DNA from 3 places in the Erwinia sp. 009765445 genome. Region 1 is predicted to be linked to each of the others. Evidence: predicted binding sites of a transcription regulator. Region 1 holds the regulator's gene; each other region holds the start of a gene.

The links. The regulator CRP, encoded in region 1, controls carbon source genes, mostly activating them, when cyclic AMP is high. The targets are predictions, from matches to a motif close to ATGTGANNNNNNTCACAT.
Region 2: AC3Y5R_RS23165 (nucleoside-specific channel-forming protein Tsx) is a predicted target of CRP. The motif match lies at 3,148-3,165, and genes of this name have one in related genera.
Region 3: pth (aminoacyl-tRNA hydrolase) is a predicted target of CRP. The motif match lies at 7,882-7,899, and genes of this name have one in related genera.

What each region holds. Positions count from the first base shown of each region.
Region 1 is NZ_JBYUWC010000008.1:188,673-198,568, forward strand. It holds gene AC3Y5R_RS10960 (aminodeoxychorismate synthase component II) at 10-585, shown strand; gene argD (bifunctional acetylornithine/succinyldiaminopimelate transaminase) at 673-1,893, shown strand; gene AC3Y5R_RS10970 (YccS/YhfK family putative transporter) at 1,971-4,043, opposite strand; gene crp (cAMP-activated global transcriptional regulator CRP) at 4,102-4,734, opposite strand; gene AC3Y5R_RS10980 (OsmC family protein) at 5,045-5,449, shown strand; gene AC3Y5R_RS10985 (phosphoribulokinase) at 5,479-6,348, opposite strand; gene AC3Y5R_RS10990 (creatininase family protein) at 6,524-7,324, shown strand; gene AC3Y5R_RS10995 (LysR family transcriptional regulator) at 7,425-8,324, opposite strand; gene AC3Y5R_RS11000 (BMP family protein) at 8,436-9,443, shown strand; gene AC3Y5R_RS11005 (ABC transporter ATP-binding protein) at 9,440-9,896, shown strand, end outside.
Region 2 is NZ_JBYUWC010000032.1:1,121-11,016, forward strand. It holds partial or broken gene AC3Y5R_RS23155 (aldo/keto reductase) at 242-1,248, opposite strand; one part of gene AC3Y5R_RS23160 (IS3 family transposase) at 1,239-2,089, opposite strand; one part of gene AC3Y5R_RS23160 (IS3 family transposase) at 2,089-2,350, opposite strand; gene AC3Y5R_RS23165 (nucleoside-specific channel-forming protein Tsx) at 3,367-4,233, shown strand; gene speG (spermidine N1-acetyltransferase) at 4,389-4,946, shown strand; gene AC3Y5R_RS23175 (hypothetical protein) at 4,987-5,406, opposite strand; gene mmuM (homocysteine S-methyltransferase) at 5,518-6,435, opposite strand; partial or broken gene AC3Y5R_RS23185 (hypothetical protein) at 6,437-6,538, opposite strand; gene AC3Y5R_RS23190 (DUF2002 family protein) at 6,763-7,098, opposite strand; gene AC3Y5R_RS23195 (DUF883 family protein) at 7,261-7,587, shown strand; gene nrdH (glutaredoxin-like protein NrdH) at 7,854-8,096, shown strand; gene nrdI (class Ib ribonucleoside-diphosphate reductase assembly flavoprotein NrdI) at 8,101-8,511, shown strand; gene nrdE (class 1b ribonucleoside-diphosphate reductase subunit alpha) at 8,508-9,896, shown strand, end outside.
Region 3 is NZ_JBYUWC010000010.1:176,241-186,136, forward strand. It holds gene AC3Y5R_RS13210 (SirB2 family protein) at 1-138, opposite strand, end outside; gene prmC (peptide chain release factor N(5)-glutamine methyltransferase) at 153-980, opposite strand; gene prfA (peptide chain release factor 1) at 980-2,062, opposite strand; gene hemA (glutamyl-tRNA reductase) at 2,106-3,362, opposite strand; gene lolB (lipoprotein insertase outer membrane protein LolB) at 3,589-4,215, shown strand; gene ispE (4-(cytidine 5'-diphospho)-2-C-methyl-D-erythritol kinase) at 4,212-5,102, shown strand; gene prs (ribose-phosphate diphosphokinase) at 5,243-6,190, shown strand; gene AC3Y5R_RS13245 (GGDEF domain-containing protein) at 6,307-7,485, shown strand; gene ychH (stress-induced protein YchH) at 7,522-7,803, opposite strand; gene pth (aminoacyl-tRNA hydrolase) at 8,068-8,655, shown strand; gene AC3Y5R_RS13260 (hypothetical protein) at 8,764-9,896, shown strand, end outside.

The DNA of each region.
Region 1 (9,896 bases):
GGAGTGCCGATGCTGCTGCTTATTGATAACTATGACTCTTTTACCTGGAACCTCTGTCAGTACTTCTGTGAGCTGGGGGAAGAGGTGCTGGTCCGGCGTAATGACGAGCTGACGTTGGATAAAATTGCCACCCTGCGGCCGGAAAAGCTGGTGATCTCTCCCGGTCCCTGTACGCCGGACGAGGCGGGTATTTCACTGGCGGCGATTGCGGAGTTCGCCGGAAAACTGCCAATCCTCGGCGTCTGCCTGGGTCACCAGGCTATCGCGCAGGCTTTTGGTGCGCGGGTGATACGGGCCAGGGAAGTGATGCACGGCAAAACGTCGGCGATTGAGCATAATGATGGGGGCGTCTTTTCCGGCCTGAAACATCCGCTGACGGTGACGCGCTACCATTCGCTGATTGTGGAGAAAGAGTCCCTTCCGGCGGAATTTGAAATGACCGCCTGGACACTGCGCGATGGCAAGCCTGACGAGATTATGGGGTTCCGCCATCGTCATCTGCCGCTGGAAGGGGTGCAGTTCCATCCGGAAAGCATTCTCAGCGAGCAGGGACACCAGCTGCTGGAAAATTTCCTCCGGCAGTGAAAAAGTTTCCTTTGATTGATTTTTTATGCATATTTTGTGATTATAATTTCACTTCCTGCAACGTAAAAAAAACAGATGAGGTAGTCAATGGCAGCGGATAAATTAGCGGTAACGCGGGCGACGTTCGATGAGGTGATCCTGCCTGTTTATGCACCAGCTCAGTTTGTGCCGGTGAAGGGCAAAGGCAGCCGGGTCTGGGACCAGCAGGGGAAAGAGTATATCGACTTTTCCGGCGGTATCGCGGTGACTGCGCTGGGCCACTGCCATCCGGCGCTGGTGGAAGCCTTAAAAAGCCAGGGAGAGACGCTGTGGCACACCAGCAACGTCTTCACCAACGAACCTGCGCTGCGCCTCGCCAGCAAACTGATTGCAGCGACTTTTGCCGATCGCGTGTTTTTTGCTAACTCCGGCGGTGAAGCGAACGAAGCCGCTTTCAAGCTGGCCCGCTATTACGCCTCAAAACGCCATTCGCCTTACAAGAGCAAAATCATCGCTTTCCACAACGCCTTCCACGGGCGGACGCTGTTTACCGTTTCCGTTGGTGGGCAGCCGAAATACTCGGACGGCTTCGGTCCGAAACCGGCGGATATCCTCCACGTGCCGTTTAACGATCTGGCTGCGGTCAAAGCGGTTATCGATGATCACACCTGCGCCATCGTGGTGGAGCCAATCCAGGGTGAAGGCGGTATTATGCCTGCCACGCCGGAGTTTATGCAGGGCCTGCGCCAGTTGTGTGATGAGCATCAGGCACTGCTGGTGCTGGATGAAGTGCAGAGCGGCATGGGCCGCAGCGGCAAACTGTTTGCTTACGAGCATTACGGCGTGGAGCCGGACATTCTGACCACCGCAAAAGCGCTGGGCGGCGGCTTCCCGGTCAGTGCGATGCTGACCACTAATGCAATTGCCTCCACCATGTCACCGGGCGTGCATGGCACCACTTACGGCGGTAACCCACTGGCCTGTGCGGTGGCCGAAGCAGCATTGGATATCATCAACACCGAAGAAGTGCTGAGCGGCGTGGAAACCCGTCGCCAGCAGTTTGTCACTGCGCTGAAAGCAATCGACGCGAAGCTGGATCTGTTCAGTGAAATCCGTGGCAAAGGCTTGCTGATTGGCGCGGCTCTCAAGCCACAGTATGCCGGTAAGGCTCGTGACATTTTGAATGCTGCAGCGGCGGAAGGGGTGATGATCCTTAACGCAGGAACGGATGTGATCCGCTTTGCGCCTTCACTGGTGATCGAACCGGCTGATATTGAAGAGGGGATGGGGCGCTTTGCCGTCGCGGTGGAGAAAGTGCTGGCCGGTTAAGGCACGCAAACGGCGAGGTTGTTAACATACTCCCTGCGCCTTGAGTTTGTAGCAAACAGGGGCCTGAGCGATCGGGTCTATTTTCTCAAGCGCCGCGACAGCCAGCGCCCGTGATGTGGGCGATTGAACCATGCCAGTGATGAGATGGTGTGCATCACGCTGAGATGTCCCAATATGCGCTGCACGTGCCTTTCCAGAATGGTCACCGGACCCTGCTGAATTTCTCCCTGGCCATCCAGCACGTTAGTGTCAGAGCTGGGGCCGTCATATTCCAGTCGCTGCTGGCAGCGCTGTAACGCAATCTCACAGGACTGCAAATACCGCTCCGCCAGCGATGACGTCAGCATGGTATGCTCACGCGCGAGGATGGTCATCGCGTTGATGTGCTCAACGATAAACTGGCTGTGCGTCACCCACAGCTTCATGTCTGCCAGATAACTCGAATCGAAACCGGGCTCCTGCATCGCCTGATTCAGCGAGTTAAAGAGGGCGTTATGAGCCTGATTGACCCGCATACGCTGGTAAGCCAGCTTTACCGGGTCCTGCTCGTTGCCCAGCAGCATCTGCAGCGCTCCCTGATAGGCTTCCAGCGCATCGTGCGCATTCTGCCGCAGCAGCCCGCTTTGCCACTGCGGCCACAGCCAGATCATGCCGCCAAAGGCAATCAGGCAGCCCATCAGCGTATCCATCAGGCGCGGCAGCAGGAAATCAGCCCCGTTCAGTGACAGCAGTTGAAGGGAGTAAACCGCCGTGACGGTAAAGCCAATCATCGCCCAGCCGTAGAACTTACGGATAAACAGGTAGCTGATCAGGGTGATTGCCAGCATCACCAGCAGCACCAGAGGCTCCGGGGCCTGCAGCCGCAGAGTAACGGCAGCGATAATCAGCCCGGCAAGGGTCCCCAGCGCTCTGTGCTGGATCCGGACTCTGGTGGCGCTGTAACCGTTCTGACTGACAAACATCACCGTCATCAAAATCCAGTAGGGCTTGGGCAGGTTAAAGAACAGCGCCAGCGAGCTGGCAAAGGTCAGCATCACCGCAAAACGGGCGGCGGTGCGCAGCGCGGCGGACGTCAGCGACAGATAACTTCTTATGGCCGGGAGCAGCGGCAGACGGCGCTGGCGGTCGGCCATCAGGTCGCGCTGATAAAGTGGGCGCTGAGTGCGCAGGACGCGGGCAATGCGGCTGAAGTGGTAATAACAGAAGTTGCCGACCGGATTGTCCCGGTGCTGGCGGGAAATTTTTTCCAGCGCCTGAAGCTGCTTATCCATGGTAAATCGCTCAGGCAGCTTATGATAAAGGATATCGTCTGCCAGCTCGCGCAGCCTGGCCGCAATGGTCTGGGCGTTCCAGCGGATCACCGCTTCGGCGTGGCTCTGTTCCACCAGCTTCTGCACCTCTTCCGGCTGATGCAGGCTGACGGAGATATGCTCCTGCAAATCCAGCGCCACCTGAAAGGCGCGGGTCAGCCGCTTGTGATGATTATCGTTATTGGCGGCCAGCATGTGCATTTGCTGGTAGCAGGTGGTGATCAGATCGACCGCTTTCTGCTGACGGGCCAGCAGCGGCGGCAGGGCTTTTTCCGGATCGGTGAGTTTAGTCAGCAGGGTATATTTAGCTTCACAGTAACCGGCCAGCTCCCGATACAGCAGGCTCAGCGTTTCGCGCATCGGCTGCTCTTTCCACAGCCAGAACCAGAACCAGTTGAAGACGCCGTACCAGACCGTGCCCAGTACGTAGAGCATCGGCGGCTGCCAGATTGGCATCCTTCCCGCCAGGCTGAGGGTGAAGATCGCCGCAATCAGCGAGCCGGGCAGCAGTCGTCCGTGCAGCGGGCTGATCTCTCCGGTCACGCCGAGCAGCATCGCCATCACGAACAAAATAGCGGGCAGGGGAACCTGGTGTGCACCCAGGTACTGGATCAGAAAGCTGCTGGAGGCAAACAGGCTACCGCCCACGATCAGGCGTTTGAAAAAGCGTTTATGCGGGGTATCAAGACCGGCGATGTTGCAGCAGGCCGGGACTAAGGAGAACAGCAATCCCTTTTGCAAATCGCCCAGCAGCCATCCGATAGCAACCGGTAAACAGAGCACCAGCGTCTGGCGCAGTGCGTAGTTGACTTCAGGGTGATAAATGATTCGACGCCACATCACTCCGTACCAAATAAAAAGGCGCAACAGAGACTGTTGCGCCGAGGATCAGAGCCGGTTAGCGTGTGCCGTAGACAACGATAGTTTTACCGTGCGCCGAGATCAGGTTCTGATCTTCCAGCATTTTCAAAATACGCCCAACGGTTTCACGGGAGCAGCCAACAATCTGGCCGATCTCCTGACGGGTGATTTTGATCTGCATTCCGTCAGGGTGAGTCATGGCATCCGGCTGTTTAGCCAGATTGAGCAGGGTTTGCGCGATGCGACCAGTCACATCGAGGAAAGCTAAATTGCCCACTTTCTCGGACGTTACCTGCAGGCGGCGCGCCATCTGCGAAGAGAGACGCATCAGAATGTCGGGGTTCACCTGGATCAGCTGGCGGAATTTCTTATAGGAAATTTCAGCGACTTCGCACGCGGTTTTTGCCCGTACCCACGCACTGCGCTCCTGACCCTCTTCGAACAGGCCAAGCTCGCCAATAAAATCGCCCTGATTGAGGTAAGAGAGGATCATCTCTTTGCCTTCTTCATCCTTGATCAGCACCGCTACCGCGCCTTTGACGATGTAGTAGAGGGTTTCCGCTTTCTCACCCTGGTGAATCAGCGTGCTTTTGGATGGATACTTATGAATATGGCAATGTGACAGGAACCATTCAAGTGTCGGGTCTGTTTGCGGTTTGCCGAGAACCATTCGCTGTTATCCTCTGTTGTCATCGTGCCTTAAATACAGGGGCAGAGTTCCCTGTCAGGCGTTGAAATAGTCAAGCGTTTCCCTGTCAGGAAATTTATTCGGCTTCTGTGGGAAGCCAGGCTCGTTATGTCGTTCCGTTTCGTCAAAGCTTGTAGAGTACTGACGAAAGTATTACAGCCTTGTTTGTAGCACAGCTTTGCACGAGTGTCTTCTGTTGTCTCGCTTCAGCATAGTGCGAAATCTGCTGCATTGCCGTTTTTGTTGCTAAAGCGTAATCTGGTGTTAACTGAATGAATTAGAGGAGTTTGTTATGCAGGCACGTGTCAAATGGGTGGAAGGGCTGACCTTTTTGGGAGAATCCTCATCAGGACATCAGGTGCTGATGGATGGCAACTCAGGGGATAAAGCACCCAGCCCGATGGAGATGGTGTTGATGGCAGCGGGCGGTTGTAGCGCGATTGACGTGGTTTCAATCCTGCAAAAAGGCCGTCACGATGTTAAAGACTGTGAGGTTAAGTTGACCTCCGAACGGCGTGAAGAGGCTCCGCGTCTCTTCACCCATATCAATCTGCATTTTATCGTAACGGGTAACGCATTGGGCGATAAAGCTGTGTCCCGCGCTGTCGATCTCTCAGCAGAAAAATATTGCTCCGTTGCGCTGATGCTGGGCAAAGGTGTGGAGATCACTCACAGCTATGAAGTGATTGAGCTGTAAAATATCCCGAGCCCCGCACTGTCGGGGCACTACTCTATCTTCTTCCCTTCGATTAACCGTTGCACCAGCGGCCCCATGATCAGCTCCATCGCCAGCCCCATTTTGCCGCCAGGTACCACCAGCGTGTTGATGTGAGAGATAAAAGAACCCTGCAGCATCGCCAGCAGATAGGGGAAGTCGATATCTTCCAGTCCCTGAAAGTGGATCACCACAAAACTTTCATCCAGCGACGGGATGCCCCGTGCGGCGAACGGATTGGAGGTATCAACGGTCGGGACGCGCTGGAAGTTAATGTGCGTGCGCGAGAACTGCGGAGTGATGAAGTTGATGTAATCCTCCATAGAACGCACTACCGAGTCCATTACCGCTTCACGCGAGTGGCCGCGTTCACTGGTATCACGCACCAGCTTCTGGATCCACTCCAGGTTAACGATAGGCACCACGCCAACCAGCAGATCCACATGCTGTGACACATTGTTCTGCGGTGTTACCACCCCGCCGTGCAGCCCTTCATAGAACAACACATCAGTCGGCTCCGGCAGCGGCTGCCACGGCGTGAAGGTTCCCGGCACCTGGTTCCACGGCACCGCCTCATCATAGGTATGCAGATACTTGCGCGACTTGCCGCTGCCGCTTTTGCCGTATTCCTGGAAGGTTTGCTCCAGCAGCGCGAAGTCGTTGGCATCAGGGCCAAAATAACTGATGTGTCGGCCCATATCGCGCGCTTTGCGGATTGCCATATCCATCTCAGGCCGGGTATAGCGGTGAAAGCTGTCCCCCTCCACTTCGGCGGCATGCAGGTTAAGCTGCTGAAAAATTTTGCGGAAGGCCAGGCTGGTTGTGGTGGTTCCCGCGCCGCTGGAACCGGTCACGGCAATCACCGGATGTTTGGCAGACATGTTAGCTCCCTGAGAAAGATCATATCGATCCAGCATTGGTATCATGTTTAGCGCACGGGTGTCACCTTTGCCCCTCTCCGATGCCAAAAAAGCAACGCGCCGCCGCATTTTTGCTGCTTCATTTAGCGCACCAAATTGCTCAGACTGTACAAAACAGTGCAGGAGATAACTTTCAATGAATATGCCTTCGTCACGCTGGTGGTGGGATCTCTCGACCCGTGAATTCAGCGAGCTGGAGATGGACAAGATTGTTGCGGTGCTGCCGATTGGCGCAGTGGAGCAGCATGGCCCGCATCTGCCAGTCAGGGTGGATGCCGCGATTAATGCCGGGATCGTTGCCGAAGCGGTCGGCATGATGCCTGCAGATCTCCCGGTGCTGATCCTTCCCGCACTGCCGGTCGGCAAATCTGATGAGCATCTCAATTACCCTGGCACGCTGACCCTTCCTTATGATGTGCTGGGCAAAGTGTGGTTTGAAGTGGCAAAAAGCGCCTGGCGCGCCGGGATCCGCAAGCTGATTTTCTGGAATTCGCATGGCGGCCAGCCGCAGCTGATGGAGATTGTCTGCCGCCAGCTGCGCATTGAACTGGGAGTATTTGCCGTCGGAGCCAGCTGGTTCCGTACCATCGACTCCAGCGATCTGTTCAGTGAACACGAGCGGCAGCACGGTATTCATGGCGGTGAGTCGGAAACCAGTGTGATGCTGCATCTTCATCCGGATCTGGTGCAGATGAAATATGCAGAGGATTTTGTATCCGCCTCGGTGGCACTAGCGGAAACTGGCGGCATCCTTACCCCGGAAGGGGGCGTGGGCTTTGGCTGGATGGCGGAGGATCTGCATCCTTCCGGCACCACCGGTAACGCCGCAGCTGCGGATGCCGAACGCGGCAAAATCGAAACCCGGCGGGCGGCTGAGGCGCTGATTAAGCTGATCCGTGAGGTGCAGGCTTACCGGCCACCTTACCAGTCAAAATAGAGTATGCCTTCAGCAGGCGGCATGCCACGCATTTCAGCATGCCGTATTGCCCGCTTTCCTTACCGTGAGATTTAAGGCCGCTCCGGCACGCTGAAGTCCGCTAAGCCATCTGGCTCATCATTGCCTTGATGGTCTCCGCCAGCACGCTGCCAATCGCACTGGTGCCCCGATCATGCCCAATCAGCATCAGATTCTGTGTGCGCTGCGCCAGCTCGCGCACCGGAATATAGATCAGCCTGCCGCTGCGCAGATCGAACTCAATATCAAACGGCGTCAGGAAGGTCAGCGCCTGGTCGACCATCGCCGCCTGACGCATCACCTCGATCGAATTGGTTTCAATGACCGGGTGCACGGTCACTGATGCCCGAGAGAACAGATCGTTCAGATAAGGGCGGATCACCATCGACTTGTCGGCAATCACCAGCGAATGGGGCACGCAGTCGCTCAGGCGCAGGCTGGTTTTATCCGCCAGTGGATGGCCGGGTGCCACCACCGCCCCAAGCCTTCCGACCGCACTGCCCAGCGTACGGAGGGAAGGGGGTAAATCAAAATCGAATCCCAGCCCTAAATCTGCCTCGCCCGACTCCACCGCGCTGGTAATGTCGTGACCGGTGGTCATCTGCCGCAGGACTAATTTTACCCTGGGATTTGCCCGCCGGAATTCAGCGGCCACGCGGGGGATCAGATTGGCCGCCAGCCCGCTCATCATCGCTACCGTGACTTCGCCACGCCGCAGCCCCTTCAGCTCCTCAATCTTAATCTGCGCCCATTCCAGCTCTTTAAATGTCTGGCGGACGTGGTGGATCAACACTTCTCCGGCGGCCGTCAGCACCATTTTGCGTGGCAGGCGTTGGAACAACGGGGTGCCGAGTTCTTCTTCCAGCGCGAGGATTTGCCGGTTAATGGCGGAAGCTGAAATATGCAGTCTGCTGGCCGCTTTACGGATTGACCCGCTGCGCGCCACTTCATCCAGATAGGTCCACAGGCGATGCTGAAGCATGACGACTCCGTAGTGTTGCCTTTAAGGCATCGTTGAGTACGAAAAACTGTGCTTTTAAGGTAACGAAAATCGCGGCATAACTGAACAATCTTCAGTTGAGGGGGCATAAAAATGGCAGGTGTAAGTCGCAGGGGATTTGCAAAGATGCTGGCGGGCGCGGTGATGTTACCGGCTCTGGCGCCGTTACTTTCTCGTAAAGCGCTGGCCGCGGATAAGAGCATCAAAATCGCATTGTTGTTGCCGGGTTCCGTTGCCGATGGCGGCTGGAGCATGCTGGCGTATCAGGGGCTCCAGGCGCTGAAAAAAGAAGGTTTCACCGTGGCTTACAGCGAAAGCGTGCCGCAGGCGCAGATGGAGCAGGTGATCCGCGGCTATGCCGACGACGGTTACTCGCTGATTATCGGCCACAGCTTTGAATACGGCTCGGCGTTTGCCGAAATTGCCCCTGACTACCCGGATACCCACTTCTTCGCTTCAACCTTTAAGCCGGATGAAACCGCGCCGGGCAATGTGGAATACGTCAATCTTGCCTATCTGCAGGCGGCTTATGCCGCAGGCGCTCTGGCAGCTCTGATTTCCGATAAAGGTAAAGCGGTCGGTTTTGTCGGCGGCGGTGATAATCCAACACAACAGGCGATGATGCGTGCCTTTATTGCCGGTGCCGAGAAAACCCGCCCAGGCGTGAAAGGGCTGGGCGTGGTCACTGGTGATTACGATAACGCAGCGAAGGGCCGGGAAGCGGCAACTACCATGATCGGCAACGGAGCCGACGTGATCTGGCATGCCGCTGATGTGACCGGGCTGGGTGCGCTGCAGGGTGCTGCCGCCGCGAAAGTTAAAGCCATCGGCTGCTATGCCGATCAGATGGATGTTTCCCCGGCGTACATTGCCTGCAGCCTGAAGCAGAACCTTGACTGGATGGTGGAAGAAGTCGGCCATTCCGTGGCGAATAACGCCTTCCTCGGTGGCAAAGAGTGGGCACCGACGGTGGCAAAAGCCTGGTCTGTGGTGCACGGTAAAGAGCAGTACAACAGCAAGCTGGTCAGCGCTGAGGTATGGCAGAAATTCACTGCCATCTGGCAGCAGCTGGATAATGGCACCATCGTGCCGAAAGTGTGAGCAAACCTGAGGTGATGGTAGCGATGCAGCCCCGCGTAGCGTTAAACAAAGTGACCAAGCGATTTGCGCGCGTCACGGCGAATGACTGCGTGTCGATGAATGTCGCCGCAGGGGAAATCCATGCGCTGCTCGGTGAGAACGGCGCGGGGAAAAGTACCCTGATGCAGATCCTGTACGGGCTGTATCAACCCGACGAGGGCGAAATTGTTATCGACGGGCAGCCGGTGATCCTCCGCGATCCGGGGGATGCCATCGCGCACGGCATTGGCATGGTCCATCAGGAATTTATGCTGGTCCAGCCGATGACCGTGGTGGAGAACGTGATCCTTGGCCTGAAGGAAACCCGCAGCTGCCGCCTGGACTTGCAGGCGGCAGCGCTACGGTTACAGGCGCTTTCCGATCGCCACGGACTGGCGGTCGATCCCTGGGCAAAAATTCAGCATTTGCCAATCG
Region 2 (9,896 bases), on a different contig from region 1:
CAGGCCTGGTAGTGATGCCAAATGCAGTCCAGTCACAAAAAGAGAGAGGCACCTGGCTCGACTACACAACACCTGGCAGCGGCCGAAATCTGCCGCTCCTCAACCGCCCAGCATAAATATCTCCGCCTCCCCTACTCCGGCCAGGGCTGACAGGACCAGTCAGAACGTCCGCAGAAGCGCTGAGAGCCCACATGGTGATAACCTTGTGAGCTTTTTTGCATCGGTAATGTGCTCTGCGAAGTCAGACTTTCCCCTGATAAGGACGCGGATACCTGCCTGCATTCTGGTGATCTATCATCCAGCCGGGATAGTAAGGAGGAAGTGCGCTGACTGAATCGAGCCGTTCAAGCTCATCTTCACTAAGAACAATATCGACCGCAGCGAGATTGTCTTCGAGCTGCTCAAGACGTTTTGCACCGATAATAACGCTGGTAACCTGTGGTCTGGAAAGTAACCAGGCAAGCGCTATCCTGCTCACTGTGACACCACGCGCATCGGCAATGGCGCGCATCTCAGCCACACATCGCCATGCCTGTGCAAGTTCGACGGGGGGAAAATCGAAGTGGCTTCGCCGGGAACCTTCTTCCGTTGGGGCTCCTGGACCAAACTTCCCGGAGAGTAACCCACCGGCAAGGGGCGACCAGACAAGCAGGCCCATCCTCTCTTCTGTGACCAGTGGCACCAGTTCACGCTCCACGTCTCGCCCGGCGATCGTATAATACGCCTGCAGCGTCTCGAAACGAGTGCGTAAAGCGCTTCACTCAGCCCCAGAGCTTTACCCAGTTTGCCTGCAGGCCAGTTTGAAACGCCGACATAACGAATTAATCCCTGCCGCGTCAGGTCATCAAGGGCCCGAAGTGTTTCCTCAACGGGAGTAACCGGATCGCAGGTATGAATCTGGTAAAGATCAATATGATCTACCTGAAGCCGCTCCAGGCTTCTTTGCACCGAATCCATGATATGCCCGCGTGACACGCCCTGATCGTTAGGTTTATCTCCCATTACACCAGCTGTTTTGGTAGCCAGAACTACCTCGCTCCTGGTTATTCCCAGATCTCTCAGGGCCTGACCTACCCTACGTTCTGACTGGCCAAAAGAATAAACATCAGCCGTATCGATGAAGTTAACACCTTGGGCAAAAGCACCGGCAATCAGCAGGTTAGCCTCACGCTGATCAAGCGCCCCAATTTCCGACCATACTCCCGCATCGGGGTTACCGCCATGTAAGTACACCAGTTTTAGTTCCAGGCACTTTTTGAGATTTCCAGTTTCTCAGCCATCAGCCCATATTCTTCCGGCGTCAGGTTATTCAGGGATTCATGAGGCCGCTCACTGTTGTATTCATTCAGCCAGCGCTCCGTTATTTCCCGCGCTGCATCCAGTGTTCTGAACAGATAAAAATCCAGTATTTCTGTCCGGTACGTCCTGTTAAAACGTTCGATAAACGCGTTCTGGGTCGGCTTACCCGGCTTAATAAATTCCAGCATCACACCATATTCTTCAGCCCATTGCGCCAGAGCCAGTGATACCAGCTCCGGCCCATTATCCATCCGCATCTTCAGCGGATATCCACGGGGTGCTGCTATCCTGTCCAGCACCCGGACGACCCGCTGCGCCGGGATATTCAGGTCAATTTCGATAGCCAGAGCTTCACGGTTAAAATCATCCACGACGTTGAAAGTCCGAAAACGTCGGCCGCATGTCAGCGCGTCGTGCATAAAATCAATCGACCAGCTTTGGTTAAGTGCTTCCACCGTTGCCAGCGGAGCCGGATTACGCACCGGCAGGCGTTGTTTACCCCTACGACGAAAATTAAGTTTTAGCAGACAATATATCCGGTGTACGCGCTTGTGGTTCCAGACATGCCCCTTCCTGCGAAGCACCTGAAAAAGCTTCTTAAATCCGTAGCGCGGATAACGTTCGGCCACCTCAGTCAGGCTCTGGATCACCGGCTCATCACGTCGGGTATCCGGTTGATAACGAAACACCGTCCTGCTCAGCGATAATATCCTGCATGCCTGGCGTATGCTCATCGTATACTGCGTCGTCAGATAGCTGGCGAGCTCACGCTTTATCGCTGGTTTTAAAGCTTTTTTTCGATGACGTCTTTCAGCGCCCGGCATTCAAGACTCAGATCGGCAAACATCTGTTTGAGACGACGATTTTCATCTTCCAGATCTTTGATCTTTTTAATATCAGATGCTTCCATCCCCCCATACTTCGATTTCCAGTTGTAATAGGAGGCTTCGGAAATCCCGGCCTCACGACAGACCTCTTTCACGATACGTCCAGCTTCGACAGACTTCAGGACAGCAATAATCTGGTGTTCGGTGAATCGTGCTTTACGCATAGCGATCTCCTTCATTAGCAGAGTAAGTATGCCGGAAGATCTCTAAATGTGAATGGTTCGTTTTTGCGGGATACTTACACTCCCATAAACATTAAAATATAAAAACCGCTTAAAAAGAAACTTAACTCAAATCAGAAATTATGAATCAAAAATCACTTTAGAATATATCCGGAATGATTCGTACTTATTAAGATACAATCGATCCTTTTTTGTTCAAATTATAACATACATACCCAAATACCCTAAACTAATAAAATTAAATATCCAATTCCCCACTTTAAGTATTAGTTTTTACTGTCGTGATATTTATAATCGATACTTCAGTTAAGAATGATTCACTTAATGCCCCAGCATTCACTGCCTCATTCTTACTCTGAAATAAGGCTGTACATAAATCTAAAGATGAGCTTCCCGGCCTTATGGCCGGGCTTTTTTATTTCCTTCACGTTAATTCAGATTAATTTAATGTTAAATAATTTACTTAACTCAAATTAATTATTGTGTCACCGAATAATATTTTTTCATAACAAACCGCATCCTGATATCAGCCTTGCTAAAGAAACAGTACCCCAGCCGTGGGCCTGTAATCGTATAAAAATCGAACTCGCACCATTCTGGATCCAGACCAGAACCATAAGTAAAACTTATAAAAAATATCACCTGTCAGTGCACAAAATTCATCACTGTTTTCCAGTTTGTTGAAGTCGTTTCACTTCCCCACCGAGGCAAACGATTACTCACGGTAAAAATTCACCTGAGAACGTCACCGAATCCTCTCTCTCACTAAACGCATGTTTATGTGATGAATATCACATTTTAATTGAACTGAAATGAAACAGAGTTTGACAAGTGTGAGCAATCTCTATTTCCTTAAACGCGGATGACGGCACACTGCCACAGCATCCGGTACGGGTGTTTTCCGCTGTAAATACAGCCACCCACTTCTCCCCTGATAACGTCTTAATAAGACCATCGCGCTGTCAGCAGAAAATGGTCGATAAGCATGTGGTAATATAATGAAATATAAAATTGTGATGGCTGGCGCCCTGGCTGCGCTTTCTTATAGTGCCTCTTCTTTTGCTGCAACCGATGGTCCTGAATATGTTTCCGACTGGTGGCACCAGAGCGTAAACGTGGTGGGTAGCTACCACACCCGCTTTGGACCTCGTCTGAATAACGACGTTTATCTGGAATATGAAGCCTTCGCCAAAAAAGACTGGTTCGACTTTTATGGTTACGTTGATGTGCCTAAATTCTTCGGAGCGGGTAATTCGAATGACAGTGGCATCTGGGACAAAGGTTCTCCCCTGTTTATGGAGATCGAACCTCGTTTCTCTATTGATAAGCTGACCAACACCGATCTGAGCTTCGGCCCGTTCAAAGAGTGGTACTTCGCCAACAACTATATCTACGATATGGGCCATAACAGCGCGAACCGTCAGAATACCTTGTATATGGGGCTGGGCACCGATATCGATACCCATTCAGATGTCGGCCTGTCGCTGAACGTCTATGCCAAATATCAGTGGGAGAACTACGGTGCTGCCAATGAAAACAGCTGGGATGGTTATCGCTTCAAGGTGAAATACTTCGTGCCAATTACCACCCTTTGGGGCGGTAACCTGAGCTACGTAGGCTTCACCAACTTTGACTGGGGTTCAGACCTGCGTGACAAGTCTGATGCTTCGCGCACCAGCAATTCCATTGCCTCAAGCCATATCCTCTCGCTGGGCTATGATCACTGGCACTACTCCTTCGTAGCGCGCTGGTTCCACAACGGCGGACAGTGGGCTGATGGCCAGGAACTCAATTTCGGCAACGGTCCGTTTGAAGTGAAATCCACTGGCTGGGGTTACTACCTGGTGGTTGGCTACAACTTCTGATTTAGCTTAACCGCTGTTAAACCGCCAGCCACTTTTTCCGGCTGGCGGCTCAGTTATTGATCCAGCTCCTGCCCTGCTCAGTGCCATTCCTCATCGCCAGACGTATACTTCTTCAGGCAATAATGCATCTGCAACAAGGAAAATATATGTCTGCCATGCCTGCAGAACAGGGTGTCAAACTCCGTCCGCTGGAACGGGAAGATCTGAGATTTGTTCACCAGCTGGATAATAACGCCAGCGTCATGCGTTACTGGTTTGAAGAACCTTATGAGGCGTTTGTCGAACTGTCCGATCTTTATGACAAGCACATTCACGACCAGAGCGAACGCCGCTTTGTAGTGGAATATGAAGGGGATAAGGCCGGACTGGTTGAACTGGTTGAGATCAATCACATTCATCGCCGGGCAGAATTTCAGATTATCATCGCCCCCAGCCATCAGGGCAAAGGGCTGGCCAGTAAAGCGGTCAGGCTGGCGATGGATTACGGCTTCTCGGTGCTAAACCTCTACAAGTTGTACCTGATTGTCGATAAAGAGAACGAAAAGGCGATCCACATCTATTCCAAATTAGGTTTTGAAATTGAAGGGGAGCTGATCCATGAGTTCTTCATCAACGGCGAATACCGTAATACCATCCGCATGTGCATCTTCCAGCCTCAGTATCTGGCCAGGCACAAGCCGCCTCATACGATGGTTCAGCCTACCGCACAATAAGTCGTTCTGTTCCGGGGCACCTTACCGATGCCCCAATTTATCAGCCGCGCGCGCCCACCGGATTCATAATGGTCTGCACTTTTGCTGGCTCAATGTTATACATCCCCCCGTTGAACGGGTCGACAATCAGCCAGCCCGGGAAACCGCCCAGAGGGATGTTGCCCAGGATATACCAGAGGTTAGCCCTCTCCTCCAGCGGGATGGTCTGCGGGACATAACCCGCACGCTCAAGCTGCAGCGTGTATTTTTTCTTGCCTAAGTAACTGCCGTCAGATTTCTCAAGCGTCACGGTTTTCGGGGTGATACCTTCAGCAACTGCTCTTCCAGTCTCATCCTGCACCACAAACTTCACGCCCTGCGGCCACGTCTGGATCGCCACATCCTGGGTTTTATCGCCCACTATTGTTGCACAGCCGCTCAGCAACCACGCTGAAGCCAGTGCCAATAAAAGCTTTCTCATAAGCCTTCCTGCCGGATTAAATATTCAGAATAGTCTAAGCGGAGTGAGGCGGGTTTTCATTATTAACACCCGGCAAGTGCGGGCGTTATAACGCAAATTTTCAGTGGGTTATCACAAGCGGCAATGTTGAGCAATGGCCGCGATGTCGGCAGGCGTGGTCCGGCAGCAGCCGCCTATCAGCTTCGCACCGGCTTTTTGCCAGACCTGAAGATTATCAATCAGTGTGCAGGTGGAAGCATCACTGTGCCATGTTTTGCTGGTGGCATCATACTGCTCACCAGAATTTGGATAGACCACCAGCGGCCTGGCAGTCAGCGATGAAAGGACTTCCAGCGCTGCGGTTACTTTATCCAGTGCGATGCAGTTAATGCCCAGCGCGACGGCCTGCGGGCAGCCGTCCAGCAGAGCCACCACTTCACTTAGCGGCGTGCCATCGCTCAGGTGTTCGCTGTCACGCAGCGTGAAGGAAAACCATGCTGGCGTGGCCGGGAATTCCTGTAGCAGCGCCACCAGCGCCTGGATTTCCGCAAAGGAAGGCAGGGTTTCACAAGCCAGGATATCTGCACCCGCATCAATCAGGGCTCGAATGCGCGGACGATGGAAATCCATCATTTCCTGCTGCGGCAGCGAATAATCGCCACGATATTCCGAGCCATCCGCCAGGAAAGCACCATAAGGTCCGACAGACCCCGCGATCAGCAACGCTCCCGCATCCGGATGCTCAGCAAGATAATCCCCTCTGGCGCGGCTGGCCAGCTCAACGCTGCGGGCAATCAGCTGCAGCGAATCGCCTGCACTCAGCCCACGCTTTGCAAAACCCTGCGGCGTAGCCTGATAGCTGGCGGTAATAGCAACTTGTGCGCCCGCTTTAAAATAGTCGTAGTGAACCTGGTAGATTAGTTCCGGATTTTCAATCAGCACCTTCGCCGACCACAGCGCATCGGTCAAATCGCAGCCGCGCGCTTCCAGTTCGGTCGCCATTGCGCCATCCAGCACCAGGCCAGCGGCTACCCTTTGTTGCACGGTCATATCAGTCGGAAACATGCTGAGTCTCCTTCGCGGTATCGCGCTTCTTCAGCAACTGCGTGAAATAGTAAGCCCCATAACAGAGCGCCACAAAAGGCAGGCCGCAGTGGCGGGTTTTCATGGTGCGTATGAATGGTTGCGCGGTGTCCTGCTGAGATTGCTACATCGCTGAGTTATCCGTATAGACGTCTAAACTTCCACATAAGCCAGCGTTATACCGATTATTCCGCAGCAAAACAACGGTACAGAGTGTGGGGATGAGTGCAGCAGGAGAGAGGTTTCAGCGCCATCAGTACAGATATGCGCTGAATTCACGAGGATCGTGAGAGATCATCCGAACATAAGAGTGATGTAACGCTCCAGCGCCGCACGCGAACTGAAGCCGTGTGGGATGCCGTAGTGATCCTGATTGTCACCGGCCAGATACATTGGAAACTGCACATAGTGTTCACAGGTTTTCATATCGGAAGCGGGTTCCGCATAGCTATGGCTTTTCTCTTTTAACGTCGGGTGGATCACCAGTGCGGTACGGCCCATCCTTGCTTCACGGTTCACATACACGTAGCTGTCTCCGCGGCGATATCCATAGGCTTTTGCGGTCACCGCATCCATCTCAAACCCCGCTTTTTCCAGTACGCGAGCCACCTCATCAGGGCGTAAATACATGCTTAATCCTCTAAAACGTGCCAACCCAGCAACCTTACAACAGCGTGAAGGGCTGGCGCTTTCGGAATAATCCAGAAACGGCCCAGATCCCGGTTCGGGTCACTAAAAAACTCGGTAATGGTCTACAGTTAATAGTACGTTTCATTTCCAGGGGAGAGATAAATGTTTAACCGGACACCTAAAAACGAAGACATTGATATCAATCAGGACGTTTCACAGCTGGCTGATACCCTTGACGATCTGCTGAAATCTTACGGCAGCAAAACAAAGGATGAAGTTGATGGCGCGCGTTCACGTGCTGAAGCTTTGCTGAAAGAAACCCGCGCTAAATTGCATGGCCGCAACCGTGTGACTCAGGCGGCAAAAGACGCTGGCGATCACGTTGATTCTTATATCCGTGACAAGCCCTGGCATGGTGTGGGGATTGGTACTGCATTGGGCGTTTTTGTGGGTGCGCTGATTGCCACTACCACAACTTCCCGTCACTGATCCCGTCCTTTCCCGCCGAAATCCCTGCAGTTTGCGCTGTGGGGATTTTTTTTATCTGGCCTCAAGCCTCTGGTGACAAGGCTTAGCAACGGTAAAAATAAAGAAATCATAAAAACCTGGATATTGCGTGGTTGCAATTCCAAACCACTATATCTAGTATTTAACTCATTGAGACAGCCACTACATGTGGCACTCCGGCGGTAACGATAGTCAGCAAAAATCGTGCCATTCGAGACGTCATCCGGCCAACAAGGTAAATACGAATCATGCGCATTATTATTTACACAAAGAACAACTGTGTCCAGTGCAATGCGACGAAAAATGCGATGGATAAGCAGGGTATCGATTACCAGCTGGTCAATCTCGACCATGAACCCGCCGCAGTGGAAACGCTGAAATCCATGGGCTACCGCCAGGTGCCGGTGGTGATGGCGGAAGAAGATCACTGGAGCGGTTTCCGCCCGGATAAAATCTCTGCCCTCCGTCAGCTCTCCGCCATGCGGGGCTGAGCAGATGTCGACACTGGTCTATTTCTCCAGCCAGTCGGAAAACACACATCGCTTTGTCCTTCGCACCGGCTTACCCGCCCTGCGCATTCCGCTGGAGGATGAACACTGCCTGAGGGTCGATGAACCCTATATCCTGGTTGTCCCCAGCTATGGCGGCGGCACGGCGAGGGGAGCAGTGCCCAGACAGGTCATCCAGTTTTTAAACGATGTCAGTAACCGCCAGCTGATCCGCGGTGTGATTGCCGCGGGGAACCGTAATTTTGGTGAAGCCTATTGTCTGGCAGGCACCATCATTGCGCAGAAATGTCAGGTGCCGTGCCTTTACCGCTTTGAACTGCTGGGCACCCGTGACGACATCGCTAACGTATCTCAGGGAGTAACCGAATTTTGGCAGCGACAGAAAGTACACTCATAATCCTAAATCCGGTCGCAGCGGATTACCACTCGCTGAACGCGATGCTTAATCTCTATGACGCAGACGGCAAAATTCAGTTTGATAAAGACCATGAGGCGACCCGCCACTATTTTCTGCAGCACGTGCTACCGAACAGCGTCGCCTTTGATTCGGTGGGTGAGCGCTTACAGTATCTGGTTTCTGAAGGCTATTACGAGGCGGAGGTGCTTAACGCTTATCCATTCGAATTTGTCAGTTTGCTGTTTGAACAGGCCTACGCACGCCGTTTCCGATTCCAGACATTCCTTGGCGCCTGGAAATTTTACACCAGCTACACGCTGAAAACGTTTGATGGCAAACGCTATCTGGAAGGTTTCACCGAGCGCGTCTGCATGGTCGCTCTGACGCTGGCGAAAGGTGACCAGACGCTGGCCCTGTCGCTGATGGAAGAGATGCTGGCCGGGCGCTTCCAGCCTGCCACGCCGACTTTCCTGAACTGCGGTAAGCAGCAGCGCGGCGAACTGGTCTCCTGCTTCCTGCTGCGCATCGAAGACAATATGGAATCCATTGGCCGCGCGGTAAACTCGGCCCTGCAGCTATCCAAACGTGGCGGCGGCGTGGCGTTTCTGCTGTCGAACCTGCGTGAATCCGGTGCCCCCATCAAGCGTATTGAAAACCAGTCGTCCGGGGTGATCCCGGTGATGAAAATGCTGGAAGATGCCTTCTCTTACGCCAACCAGCTGGGCGCGCGTCAGGGCGCTGGCGCAGTATATCTGCACGCTCATCACCCCGATATCCTGCGCTTTCTGGATACCAAACGAGAAAACGCCGACGAGAAAATCCGCATCAAAACGCTGTCGCTTGGCGTGGTGATCCCGGATATCACCTTCCAGCTGGCGAAAACTAACCAGCCAATGGCGCTGTTTTCTCCTTATGACGTGGAGCGGATTTACGGTCAGCCGTTTGCGGATATCAGCATCAGCAAGAAGTACGAAGAGATGCTGGCCGACGATCGCATTCGCCGCACCTTTATTAATCCACGTGAGTTCTTCCAGACGCTGGCGGAAATTCAGTTTGAGTCGGGCTATCCCTACATCATGTTTGAAGACACGGTGAACCGTGCGAACCCGATTCAGGGCAGGATCAATATGAGCAACCTTTGCTCGGAGATCCTGCAGGTCAACACGCCAACCGAGTACAACGACGATCTCAGCTATCGTCGCATCGGCAAGGATATTTCCTGCAACCTCGGCTCGCTGAACATCGCGCACACCATGGACTCTCCGGATTTTGCCCGCACGGTGGAAATCGCAGTGCGCGGCCTGACCGCAGTCTCGGATCAAAGCCATATCAACTCGGTGCCTTCGATTGAGCGCGGCAATGCGCAGTCGCACGCGATTGGTCTG
Region 3 (9,896 bases), on a different contig from region 1:
CGGCACAATGCGCACCCAGCGACGCTGGAGCATCACCGATCCAGTCTGCAACCAGTAAAAGCGCAGCACAAACATCAGCGCGGTTACGGTGACAGTCAGCAGATGAAACATTTTAACGGGGCTGTACCAGTCAGCCATGGGTGTTCTCCCGGTTATGGTTTCTGAGCATAAGTTACGCGGTCATTGCCGCCATAATCCTGGCAGGTTGCCACAGAGTAAAACCTGTTTTCGCGCAAAATAGTGCGCACTTGTTCCGCCTGCTGCCAGCCATGTTCCAGCAGCAGCCAGCCGCCGGGCAGCAGAAACTCTCCGGCCATTGCGGCGATAATTTTGATATCTGCCAGGCCGTGATCGGCCGCCACCAGCGCGCTTTCAGGTTCGAAACGGACGTCACCCTGGCTCAGGTGTTCATCGGCCTGGTCTATATAGGGCGGGTTGCTGACAATCAGCGCAAACTGCTCACCGGCCAGCGCGCTGAACCAGTTGCTCAGGCGAAACGAGGCATTGGTTATCGCCAGATTCTGTGCATTGCGCTGCGCCAGCTCAACCGCCGCCGGAATGCGATCCACGCCGGTCACCCGGCAGTCAGGACGCTCGCTGGCCAGTGCCAGCGCAATTGCCCCGGTACCGGTGCCCAGATCCAGCACTTTTGCAGCGGCAGGTAAACGCATCAGCGCCTGCTCCACCAGCAGCTCGGTATCAGGACGTGGGATCAGCGTGTCGGGGGAAACGGCGAGAGGCAAAGACCAGAATTCGCGCTCACCGGTAAGGTAAGCAACCGGCTCGCCACTGGCGCGGCGAGCCAACAGAGGATCCAGCTGTTGCAGCTGCTCCTCACTGAGGAGGGTATCGTCAAAGGCTATCAGCCAGCTGCGGGATTTGCCGGTGACAAACTCCAGCAAAATTTCCGCATCACGCTTCGGACTATCACTGCATGCCAGCTGGAGGATAGCGGCCCGCAGCCACTGACGGATCTCCATTATTCCTGCTCGGACAGAGCAGCCAGCTGATCCGCCTGATATTCCTGTACCACTGGCTCAATCAGCATATCCAGCTTGCCCTGCATTGCCTCTTCCAGACGGTATACGGTCAGGTTAATACGGTGGTCAGTGATACGCCCCTGCGGATAGTTGTAGGTGCGGTTACGGTCGGAACGGTCACCGGAGCCGAGCAGGTTGCGGCGCGTTGACGCTTCTTCCTGTTGACGACGGGCCATTTCGGCCGCACGGATGCGCGAACCCAGCACGGCCAGCGCTTTAGCTTTGTTTTTATGCTGTGAACGCTCGTCCTGGCACTCCACCACGATACCGGTTGGCAGGTGAGTAATACGGATTGCCGAATCGGTGGTGTTAACGTGCTGACCACCCGCCCCGGAGGAGCGGAAGGTATCAATTTTCAGATCGCCCGGATTGATGTCCGGCAGTTCGGCTTCCGGCACTTCAGGCATCACCGCCACGGTACAGGCGGAAGTATGGATACGGCCCTGCGATTCGGTTTCCGGCACGCGCTGCACGCGATGACCGCCGGATTCGAATTTCAGGCGGCCATAAGCGCCATCGCCGATCACCTTAGCGATCACTTCTTTATAGCCACCGTGCTCGCCTTCGTTGGCGCTCATCACTTCCACTTTCCAGCGGCGTGATTCGGCGTAGCGGCTGTACATGCGGAACAGATCGCCGGCAAAAATAGCCGCTTCATCACCACCGGTTCCGGCACGCACTTCCAGATAGCAGCTGCGCTCATCATCCGGATCTTTCGGCAGCAACAGCACCTGCAGCTCCTGCTCCAGCAGTTCACCGGCTTCACGGGCTTGTTTTAGCTCTTCCTGCGCCATATCACGCATTTCAGGGTCGTCGAGCATTTCCAGCGCAGTGTCAATATCATCCTGAGTCTGCTGCCAACGGCGGAAGCACTGGCTGACGTCGGTCAGCTGAGCATATTCGCGTGACAGCGCACGAAAACGCTCCTGATCGGCAATCACGCCAGCGTCACCCAGCATCGCCTCAACTTCTTCATGGCGTTCCTGCAAGGCTTCCAGTTTGGCAACAATAGAAGGCTTCATTGATGGTGTTTTACCTTAGTTGTTCAGAGAGGCGAATAAAACGCTAATCCAGCCCGAAGCTGTCGCGTAAAATCTGCAGGCGTTCAGTATCCCCATCGCGGGCAGCCTGCTGAAGAGATTTGGTTGGTGCATGGATCAAACGGTTGGTCAGTTTGTGGGCCATATCGCGGATCACATCCTGCGGATCGGCACCCAGTTGCAGGGCAGCCATGGCACGGGCTTCCAGTTCAGCGCGAACCCGATCGGCCTGAGAGCGGTAGTCGCGGATCGTTTCCACCGCGCTCTGCGCGCGTAGCCACGACATAAACTCTCCGCTTTCCTGGACGACAATGCTTTCGGCCTGCACGGCGGCGGCTTTGCGCTGCGCCATGTTGCTTTCGATAATCGCCTGCAGGTCATCAACGCTGTAGAGATAGGCGTTGGCCAGCTTGCCCACTTCCGGCTCCACATCACGGGGAACCGCGATATCCACCATCAGCATTGGCTGATTGCGGCGCTTTTTCAGCGCGCGCTCTACCATCCCCTTGCCAATGATCGGCAGCGGACTGGCGGTGGAACTGATAATTATGTCGGCTTCGGCCAGCCGCTCATCGATGTCGGCCAGGCCAATCACTTCCGCGCCAACCTCATCGGCCAGCAGCTGCGCACGTTCACGGGTACGGTTAGCGATAATCAACTTCTGCACGCTGTGCTCACGCAGGTGACGGGCCGCCAGCTCGATCGTTTCACCAGCGCCAACCAGCAGCACGGTAACGGTCGATAAGGATTCGAAGATTTGCCGGGCAAGCGTACAAGCGGCAAAAGCGACCGACACCGCACTGGCACCGATATCGGTTTCCGTGCGTACCCGTTTGGCAACCGAGAAGGACTTCTGGAACATCCTTTCCAGCTCGCTGGTAATGGGCTGGCCACGATGCGAATCGGCAAAGGCTTTTTTCACCTGACCGAGGATCTGTGGCTCCCCTAACACCAGAGAATCCAGCCCGCTGGCCACGCGCATCAGATGGCTGACCGCCTGATCGCCGTGATGCCAGTAGAGGCTCTTACGCACCTCTTCAGGGCTGAGCTGGTGATAATCACACAGCCACTTCACCAATTGCTCCTGCAGGTTTTCCTGCTGCTCAACGCTGAGGTATAACTCGGTCCGGTTACAGGTAGACAGCACCACGCCGCCCTGCACCAGCGGTTGGGCCAGCAGGCTGTTCAGGGCCTGATCCAGCGTCTCCGGCCCGAACGTAACACGTTCGCGCAGAGCAACAGGAGCCGTTTTGTGATTAATTCCGAGAGCCAGCAACGTCATGGTGAGTAGTTTCGGGATATCCCACTGTTGATAGGGTTTTGTGAGGCGCATTCTACAAGATGCGCGAGATCAAGAAAAGCCATCCTTCAACGATCGCTGTAACAAGATATAGCCGTCAGCCATCAAATAAGACAAATTCAGCATTGACGCCGCCCCCACGGGCCGATAATTTGAACGGTTACTTTTGGGCATGTACGCCCGACCGGAGTCTGAGGAGCTGACCCCTATGTTATTGCAGAATCGCCGCCTGACGCGGCTTCTCCCGCTTGCCAGCGTGTTACTGGCCGCCTGTGGCCTTCATCAGCAACCCCAGGGCCCGGGACAGAGCGTCACCTCTCCGCAGTGGCAGCAGCATCAGCACGAAGTGCAACAAATTACTCAGTATCAGACCCGTGGAGCTTTTGCCTATCTTTCCGATAGCCAGAAGGTCTATGCGCGTTTCAACTGGCAGCAAACCTCACCAGACCGCTACCGTCTGCTGCTGACAAACCCGCTGGGCAGCACCGAACTGCAGCTGGATGCGCAGGGCAGCGTGGTGCAGATTGTCGATAACAAAGGCAAGCGCTACACCGGTAATGATGCGGAGAGCATGATCGCTCAGCTGACCGGGATGGATATTCCGCTCGCTAACCTGCGCCAGTGGATGGTCGGCCTGCCGGGTGACGCAACGGATTATTCACTGGACGACCAGTACCGCCTGCGTGAAGTGAACTACAGCCGTAACGGTCAGCAGTGGAAAGTGGACTATTCCGGCTACGACAGCAGGCAGCAGCCCAACCTTCCGTCTAATATGGAACTGCACGAAGGCAGTCAGCGCATCAAACTGAAAATGGACAGCTGGACGGTTAAATGAGTGCAGGCACCGTTCAATCCGCCCTTCCGGCCATCGTGAAATGGCCGGCACCCGCTAAACTGAATCTGTTCCTCTACATCACCGGCCGTCGCACCGACGGCTATCATAATCTGCAGACACTGTTTCAGTTTCTGGATTTCGGTGACGAGCTGACCATCACGGCCAACAACAGCGGCAGCATAAAGCTGCTGACGGCGGTAGAAGGCGTGCCGGAGGAGGAGAATCTGGTGGTACGCGCCGCGAAGCTGTTACGCCAGCAGGCTCAGCTGCGCGGAACGCTGCCGGAAAATGCGGGAGCCACCCTGGCGATTGAAAAAAATCTGCCTATGGGCGGTGGCCTTGGTGGCGGCTCTTCCGATGCCGCCACCGTGCTGGTGGCACTGAATCACTACTGGAAAACCGGCTTCAGCCTTTCCGAGCTGGCCACCTTCGGCCTGCAACTGGGCGCGGATGTGCCGGTGTTTGTGCAGGGATTTGCCGCGTTTGCTGAAGGGGTTGGCGAAGAGCTGACGCCGGTGGCTCCGGCAGAGAAGTGGTATCTGGTTATTCATCCTGGTGTACACATTTCCACCCCGGCGGTTTTCACCGATCCGGAGCTGATCCGTGACACACCGCGACGGAAAATCAGTGAGTTATTACTGGCCGATTACGGTAATGATTGTGAGCCAGTCGTAAGAAAACGTTTTCGCGAGGTTGAACAGCTTGTTTCCTGGCTGCTAGAATACGCGCCGTCGCGCCTGACTGGTACCGGCGCTTGTGTGTTTGCTGAATTCGACACCGAGTCTGCTGCCCGCCAGGTGTCTGAGCTTGTTCCGAAAAAGTGGCAGGGCTTTGTCGCGCGAGGCGTTAACGTTTCGCCACTGCACCGTCACCTTTCGGCGCAATAAAGAGTCAGTGACAATCTCACCCTGTTCCTGAGGTTGCACTGCGCTCGATACTACACCCGTATGAACCCGTCAGCGGTATACCGCCCAGTGCTGCTGACGACGATGTTCATTCTCTGGACGCAAAGCCTGAGGTTCTTCTCGTGCCTGATATGAAGCTTTTTGCTGGTAACGCCACCCCGGAACTAGCACAACGTATTGCCAACCGCCTTTACACTAGCCTGGGCGACGCCGCCGTCGGTCGTTTCAGTGATGGTGAAGTGAGCGTACAAATCAATGAAAATGTACGCGGTGGTGATATTTTCATCATCCAGTCCACCTGTGCTCCTACTAACGACAACCTGATGGAACTGGTTGTGATGGTAGATGCCCTGCGCCGCGCTTCCGCTGGTCGTATTACCGCCGTTATCCCTTACTTTGGTTATGCCCGTCAGGACCGCCGCGTGCGTTCTGCGCGTGTGCCGATCACTGCCAAAGTGGTGGCGGACTTTCTTTCCAGCGTTGGTGTTGACCGCGTACTGACTGTGGATCTGCATGCTGAGCAGATTCAGGGCTTCTTTGACGTCCCGGTTGATAACGTTTTCGGCAGCCCGATCCTGCTGGAAGATATGCTGCAGATTGGTCTGGAGAACCCGATTGTGGTTTCTCCGGATATTGGTGGTGTGGTTCGCGCCCGTGCGATTGCCAAACTGCTTAACGATACTGATATGGCTATCATCGACAAACGCCGTCCGCGCGCCAACGTTTCACAGGTGATGCATATCATCGGTGACGTTGCCGGCCGTGACTGCGTGCTGGTTGATGATATGATCGACACCGGCGGCACCCTGTGCAAAGCCGCTGAGGCGTTGAAGGAGCGTGGAGCCAAGCGTGTATTCGCTTACGCCACGCACCCGATTTTCTCCGGCAACGCCGTGGAAAACCTGCGTCATTCCGTGATTGACGAAGTGGTGGTTTGCGACACCATTCCGCTGCCGGAAGAGATCAAAGCCTTGCCAAACGTGCGTACCCTTACGCTGTCCGGCATGCTGGCTGAAGCAATCCGTCGTATCAGCAACGAAGAGTCTATCTCTGCGATGTTTGAACACTGATAGCCAGGGGACGGGTTCGCCCGTCCCTTTTTTTCATAAACAAACCTGTTGGGTCTTTTGAGCACAATTAATTAATGCTATTTTGCTCAGATCGATTTTCCAGGAATATTCTTAAAATGGCGCTCGACGTCTATACCCTGTTTGTCTGTGAACTCTATGTGCTGTTTTTCCTCAGCATCATCATGGTTTTTGCCTGGAAAGGGTCACAGTACAACCCGGTACTGGGCTTTCAGTGTCTGTCACTGGTTATCTCTATCGTTGCGGTATTTCTGAGCAGCCTGCGCAGCGAGGGACAACTGTTCTGGCCGGTAGCGGTCGGCAATATTCTGGTGATGCTGTCCTACAGTTTGCTGGTGCTGGCCTTCCGATCGTTTCGTGGCGCTTCTTACGGCTATTTATGGCTGTCTGGCCCGCTAATCTGGGCCGTGCTCTGCCTGTTCCCGCAGTTTTACTATTCAATGCCGAACCGCATTCTCGCCAGCTGTGTGTTATGCATCATTTACACCGCCTGGATGATCTTCGAATTACGCAAATCGCGAGCAACCCTTCCCGTCACCTACTGGCCTGCACAACTGCTGTTGTGGATCCACCTGCTGTTTCATGTGGCGCGCGCGTTGCTGGATGGCGGCATTCCCAGCCCGCTGGATGGTGCGATTGGCGGCTCTACTTTCTCGGTCTATGTGATTCTGGAATCGATCATGATGGTGATTGGACTGACGTTCACCATGCTGGCGATGGTCAATGAACGCACACAGATTAAATACAAACAGGCCTCATTGCTCGATCCGCTGACCGGCGTCTGGAACCGCCGCGCACTGTTTGAAAAAGGCGAAGAGCTGGCCCGTTCATGCGATAAAAACGGCCAGCCGCTGACGGTAATGCTGTTTGATCTGGACCATTTCAAAAGCATCAATGACCGCTTTGGCCATACGCAGGGCGACCGGATCCTGGTCGATTTCTGTCGCCAGGTGAAGCAACTGATGCCGGTAAAAAGCTGTTTCGCCCGGCTGGGTGGAGAGGAGTTTGCTGCAATCGTCAGCGCCAGTGAAAGCGATGCACTGCTGTGCGCCGAAAGGATCCGTTACGCGGTGGAAAATGCATTACCGGAGGGCGTGAACTACACGGTGAGTATTGGCGTGGTAACCGGCACGGGGCCTGACCATCAGATCGCTACGCTGATGGTGGCCGCCGATGAGGCACTGTATCAGGCGAAAGTATTGGGCAGAAACCGGGTTACGCTGTTTGTGCCTCAGAGGGAATCAGAGCCAGAAATAATTGAAGCGATACTGGTCTGAGAACACAAACTTTGCGCAACCGGCTGATGCCAGCAATCAATGCTGTATATGGCTGGAATTCCTGCGGCAGCGTTTATCACCGTAATGACGCACCCAATAGTAGCGATCGGTGACTTTTTCACGGCCGCTGATGCGCGCGCCTACCAGCCAGAGCAGTGCGCCAACAAAGATACTGAAGATGGCACCATGAACCATAAATTGAGGTAACTGCAACTGCGGCAGCTGATTCAGCACGGAGTAACCCACTCCCACCACCATCACCACCAGGCCCAGCACCATCAGAGCATTACCGGTAATATTGGCATGTTTACGTCTCATCTCTCACCTCCAGAAGTCAGTGCAAAGCGCATTCCCGCGCTGTAGTGCCATAAGTTTATGCAATGGTTAATGGTTCGGTTGCGGGACAGATCACATTTGTTGCTCAAACTTTGACAAATCTTTACGTGCAATAAGCTGATTTATCTATAGAAACGGCATTATAACCACCCTCAACTATTGCGTGGCGGCTCACAATTTTGAGTTCTTCGACCGCTCTTAGTACACTACCCCCCTTCTCCAAGCACTCCTCAGGAATACAAACAAGTGAGCAGCATCAAACTGATTGTCGGTCTGGCCAATCCGGGCGCTGAATACGCCGCAACGCGCCATAACGCCGGTGCCTGGTATGTCGATTTACTGGCTCAACGTCACAATCAGTCGTTGAAAGAAGAGAGTAAGTTCTACGGCTACACCGCGCGGCTGAACATCGGCGGTGAAGATGTCCGCCTGCTGGTTCCCACCACATTTATGAACCTGAGCGGCAAGGCCGTGGCGGCAATGGCGACGTTTTACCGCATCACTCCGGAAGAGATTCTGGTCGCGCATGATGAGCTGGACCTGCCGCCGGGCGTGGCGAAGTTCAAGCAGGGTGGCGGTCACGGCGGCCATAACGGCCTGAAAGACATCATCAGCAAGCTGGGCAACAACCTGAACTTCCATCGCCTGCGGATTGGTATCGGCCATCCCGGCGACAGAAACAAGGTGGTTGGCTTTGTGCTGGGTAGACCTCAGGCAGCCGAGCAGAAGCTGATTGATGACGCGGTGGATGAAGCGGCACGTTGCACCGAAGTCTGGCTGAAGGACGACAGGCTGAAAGCGATGAACCGGCTGCACAGCTTTAAGGCTGGCTGAAGCTTTACCCTGGAACTTTCCTCCAACTCCCTACACTCACCCTTTTAGCAACTATAACGTGGCACGCCCGTCGTGCCTGTAGACCCGTTACCGTTAAGAGGGATTACTGTGCCATCACCCATCTCCGGGAGAATTCCCGTTGCCCCTGACAGCCGAGACATACGCAATCTGCGATCAAACGACAGAGTTAACATCCGGCTGGCGCTTGAGCCGGGCAACCGCGCGCACCGCGACTGCGAGGTAAAAGTCAGCCGGCAGCAGTTCGATGCATTACAGGTCGCCAACCAGGCGATCGGTGATACCCACCGCATTCTCTTTATGGGTGTGGGCGATCAGCGTTTTCATTCACTCAGTACCAATGCTGAAACGTTAAAACGTCAGTTGGTAATGCGTAAACGAATCAAAGAAGAAGACATGACGCCGCTCAGCAGCATGTGGGAAGCAAAACGTTATCGTGTGGGTAACTGCGGTGAAATGGCGATGGTCTGTGCACAGCTGATCGCCAGCTCCGGCTTAAATCAGCCCGTCTCTGTCGTGGAGACACGCGGCAGAACCGATCACACCTATGTGGTCATCGGTGACCCGAACTCGGACGAGGAGAAGGTCATCGCCGATCCCTGGGCACTCTTCAGTCGCGCGATGCTGGAGAAAAACTTTCACTACGCGAGCGCAAGATCGCGGGTGGTGCATGAATTTACACCGCAATACGATCCTGGAATGAAAGCAGCCTTCACCCGTGGCGGTATGGTAAGCCGTGCTGAAGTGGAGCGTGAATTTGCGGATTTCGATGATGCGCTGGGCAATCCTGGCAACCAGGAATTGATCCGCAAGGCAGTATCAAAAGGATGGGTTTACGATCAGTTTCACGCCTCAAATAACCTTGGTGAGTCTTACCGCTATGGTTCAGGACGTGATAAGCGCTATGTGGATCAGAATATGACCAAAGCGGAATACCAGGAAATTTACAGCGGCCCGCGTCCTTCGGCTCCGGAGCCCCCCCCTCGTCGTCAGTCTTTTGCCGCAGAACGTCCATCTACTGCACGCCGCCAGTCCTTTGCCGCAGAACGTCCATCTACTGCACGCCGCCAGTCCTTTGCCGCAGAACGCCCAACTACTGCGCGCCGTCAGTCCTTTGCCGCAGAACGCCCATCTACTGCGCGCCGTCAGTCCTTTGCTGCCGAGCGGGAACCACGTTATTCAACCTATCAATCCCGACCGCCTGTTGTGGAAGTGCGTGACGT